DNA from 2 places in the Salinibacterium sp. NK8237 genome. Region 2 is predicted to be linked to the other one. Evidence: predicted binding sites of a transcription regulator. Region 2 holds the regulator's gene; the other holds the start of a gene.
What was found. The regulator HrcA, encoded in region 2, represses chaperone genes, less so after heat shock. The targets are predictions, from matches to a motif close to TTNGCACTCGNNNNNNNCGAGTGCNAA.

Region 1 (2,202 bases), 530 kb from region 2:
CAGCAGTGAACAGTCGAGTGCGCATGACAACCAATCAGAATATCGGGTACTAAGGCAATCCTAACCTCGACTGTCTCCAATTGGTCCACGAAGCCGAGTCGTTCGGGGGAGCCACAGCCCTCACACCCTAGGCTTACCACCACAGTGGAGGGAATAGCCGTGTCAGAAAACGAAGCCGCAACGCGCCCCGCTACCGGCCTGTCCGAACGCGACAGCGCCATCCTCGACTTCGAGCGCGAATGGACACGCCACGTCGGCGCCAAAGAAGAGGCCATCAGCTCCCAGTTTCAGGTCTCAAGTGCGCGCTATTATCAAATGCTCAATGCGGTAATCGACTCTCCGGCAGCCGTGCGCTATGACCCCATGTTGGTCTCGCGACTGCGCCGCAGCAGAGACAACCGGATGCACACCCGATCAGTGCGCAGCCCCCACCACGACGAAGAATCGACAGACTAAGCAATGGCGAGTTACCCGAAAGACCGATTCGACGAACTACCCGACGACATCGACCGCGTAGGAGCCCACCGCGGCCCTCGACGACGCGGACGCGGCTGGATCAGTCTCGCTTGGGCACTCCTCGCCACCGGCATACTCGTGCTCGTCGGACTCTTCGCGCTCAGCCAATACCTCGAAGACGACCTCGGCATCCCCTTCTTCGCTTCCCCAGAAGAATCGATCGCCACCCCCGAACCCACCGAAACTGTCGCACCACTAACAGACCCCTCCACAATCGACCCCGAACGAGAACTCACCATCGACGTTCTCAACGGCACCCCCGAAAGCGGACTCCAAACCACCGTTTTCGACGCACTCACCGAAGAAGGCTGGCCAACCGGAAGCGCAGCCCCCGCCTCCGCCCGCGACATCGAAGAAACTTACATCTACTACAGCAACCCCGACGACGAAGACGTAGCCTCCGGCCTCGTCGCCGCCATCGAACACGGTGAAATCCGCCTCGTCGAAGCCGACGTCTTCCCCGCAGCAGAACTCACCATCGTTCTCGGAACCGACTACCTCGCCCCCGCAGCGGAAGCCACAGAAGAGTCCACAGAATAAACGGAAGCCCGCACGCTGGGCCGACTTGCACTCGCCCCTGTCGAGTGCGCTGGGCCATCTTGCACTCGCCCCTGTCGAGTGCGCTGGGCCATCTTGCACTCGCCCCTGTCGAGTGCTAATTTTGACCTTGGCACTCGCGTAGTTCGAGTGCCAACTTATTCGCTTGTACGACGTCCGGGAGGGACGAGAAACACACATGGCAAAGATCATTGCTTTCAACGAAGAGGCCCGTCGCGGCCTTGAGCGCGGCCTGAACATTCTCGCTGACGCCGTAAAGGTCACGCTCGGCCCACGTGGCCGCAACGTAGTTCTTGAGAAGAAGTGGGGCGCTCCCACCATCACGAACGACGGTGTATCCATCGCCAAAGAAATCGAGCTCGACGATCCTTTCGAAAAGATCGGTGCTGAACTCGTCAAAGAGGTAGCAAAGAAGACGGATGACGTTGCCGGAGACGGTACGACCACTTCCGTTGTTCTTGCTCAGGCACTCGTTCGCGAAGGCCTCCGTAACGTTGCTGCGGGTGCAGACCCCATCAGCCTCAAGCGCGGAATCGAAAAGGCAACCAACTCGGTCATCGAGGCACTCATTGCGAGCGCCAAGGAGATCGAAACCAAGGAAGAGATCGCGGCTACCGCATCCATTTCTGCTGGAGACCCTGAGATCGGTGCACTTATCGCTGAGGCGATCGACAAGGTCGGCAAGGAAGGTGTTGTCACCGTTGAGGAGTCGAACACGTTCGGCACCGAGCTTGAGCTCACCGAAGGTATGCGCTTCGACAAGGGATTCCTGTCGGCATACTTCGTCACTGACCAAGAGCGCCAGGAAGCGGTCTTCGAAGACCCTTACGTTCTTATCGTCAACGGCAAGATCTCAAACATCAAGGATCTGCTCCCCATCGTCGACAAGGTAATCCAGAGTGGCAAGCAGCTTCTCATCATTGCTGAAGACGTTGACGGAGAAGCGCTCGCAACTCTCGTTGTGAACAAGATCCGTGGCATCTTCAAGTCGGTTGCCGTCAAGGCTCCTGGCTTCGGAGACCGTCGCAAGGCTCAGCTCGCTGACATCGCCATCCTCACCGGTGGTCAGGTCATCTCCGAAGAAGTTGGACTCAAGCTCGAGAACGCAACTCTCGAACTCCTCGGTCG
Region 2 (2,202 bases):
CGTGCCACACGGGCTCGATGTCATGACGTTGCCGAGAAGGCTGCGCACCTGGCGTTGAATCTGCCCACTGCCCTGACAAATATCGCAGCGAACCGGAGAGGTACCGGGAGCAGTGCAGCTGCCCTCACACGTCTCACAGAGTTCAGCGGTGTTGACCTCGATGTCGCGAGTGACGCCGAACATCGTGTCCTTGAGGCTGACCTCGACGCGCAGCAGAGCATCCTGGCCACGCTCACGACGCGAACGAGGACCAGCGGTCTGGCCGCCACCGCCGCCACCAAAGAACGTTTCGAAGATGTCGCCGAAACCGAAGTTGGCTCCACCGAATCCGCCGCCACTTCCGCCCATGTCGTACTGCTGGCGCTGCTGCGGATCACTCAACACGTCATACGCGTGAGTTACCGACTTGAAGCGTTCCGATGCATCCGCGCTCGGATTTACGTCGGGGTGCAACTCGCGAGCAAGCTTGCGGTATGCCTTCTTGATTTCTTCTGGCGTCGCTTCGCGCGCAACGCCGAGGGCTTCGTAGTGATCTGCCAAAGTTCCGATTGCTCCTTACGAGCTCAGTTGTCTTCTAAAAGTCGTGACAGGTATCGCGCTACCGCGCGAACCGCTGCCATGTTGTTCGAATAGTCCATGCGTGTTGGGCCGAGCACTCCCAGCCGCGAAAGTCCGCCGCCGGAGGAGGAATACCCTCCCGTGACGACCGATGTCTCTTCTAATCCAAATTCTGCGTTCTCTCGCCCGATGCGAGTAGAAACTGATCCATTTGCTACTTCCATCTCTCCAAAGAGGCGCAACAACGTTACTTGCTCTTCTATTGCCTCGAGTACAGGAAAAATGCTGCCGGTAAAGTCTTGCTCGGTTCGTGCAAGATTTGCTGTGCCAGCCAAAACGAGCTTGTCGGCACGGTTAGCCAACACCTGTTCCACCAAACTCGACGTCACTAGAGCGACGAACGGACGGCGTTCCACTGGAAAAATTTCAGCGAAGCTCGCCAGTCGTTCAGCGGCAGCCGGCAATGCCTGCCCGTTAAGCGCCGAGTTGAGTTTCGCCCGCAACTCGCCCAAGAACACCTCATCAAGCGCCTCTGGGAGATCAATAAGTCGCTGCTCTACCCGACCTGCGTCGGTGATAAACACCGTCATGATCCGCGTCGCCGTGAGCGGAACTAGCTCCACATGGCGCACCCTGGCCGTTGCCAGCGATGGGTACTGCACGAGAGCGACACTGTTGGTGAGCTGCGACAGCAGGCGAACGGAACGTGCAAGCACGTCATCCAGATCGTCAGCTTGGCCAAGAAACGACTCGATTGCTTGACGCTGCGCACTCGTGAGGGGTCGCAAGTCAGCCAGTTGGTCGACAAACATGCGGTAGCCCTTATCGGTGGGCACACGCCCCGACGAGGTGTGCGGCGCCGTAATAAGTTCTTCGTCTTCGAGCAAAACCATGTCGTTGCGAATCGTCGCTGCTGACACTCCAAAAGAATGCCGTTCAACGATCGACTTAGAACCGACAGGCTCGCGCGTAGCAACGTAGTCCTGCACGATGACTCGAAGCACGTCAAGTCCGCGGGCGGAAACCATGCCACCACCCACCTTTCCTGATTGGCACTCAATCCGTTCGACTGCCAATCTTACTCGACACACCGCGACACACCCGTTGCACCGCGCGAGTCATACCGCTAGCGTGTCTTTGTACTTGAGCGCTACCTTTCTGAGGAAATGCTCAGGTGTGACACCGAGCACTTTGATGAAACCCGGGAAGTTCCCTCGTTCACCTGAAAGGCACGAACACATGACTGACGCAAATCCTCAGCCCGCAGCCCCCCAGCCGGCCGCACAACTGACCGCAACCGAAGACAACCAGTGGGCATCTTTCGCTCACCTCGGTGGAATTCTCGGCTTCCTGCCGGCGCTGATTATCTGGTTGGTATTCAAAGACCGCGGTGCTTTCACGAACACCGAAGCCAAAGAAGCGCTGAACTTCCAGATCACCATCGCGATCGCTTACGTCATCTCGAACATTTTGGTTGCCGTCTTCATCGGTGCCATCCTGCTCCCGATCGTCTTCATCGTGTCGGTAATCTTCTCGATCATCGGCTTCACCAAGGCGAAGGACGGCACGAGCTACCGCTACCCCTTCGCACTGCGCCTCATCAAGTAATTCTCCTCATCGGCTAGTCCGATCGGGTTTCGCCCC

Region 1: a site for HrcA is predicted at 1,184-1,210, ahead of groL (chaperonin GroEL). Genes of this name have one in related genera too.

What each region holds. Positions count from the first base shown of each region.
Region 1 is NZ_JADYWE010000001.1:1,045,191-1,047,392, reverse strand. It holds gene I6E56_RS05055 (hemin ABC transporter substrate-binding protein) at 1-25, opposite strand, end outside; gene I6E56_RS05050 (DUF3263 domain-containing protein) at 160-456, shown strand; gene I6E56_RS05045 (LytR C-terminal domain-containing protein) at 460-1,056, shown strand; gene groL (chaperonin GroEL) at 1,253-2,202, shown strand, end outside.
Region 2 is NZ_JADYWE010000001.1:516,312-518,513, forward strand. It holds gene dnaJ (molecular chaperone DnaJ) at 1-540, opposite strand, end outside; gene hrcA (heat-inducible transcriptional repressor HrcA) at 564-1,586, opposite strand; gene I6E56_RS02515 (DUF4870 domain-containing protein) at 1,798-2,166, shown strand.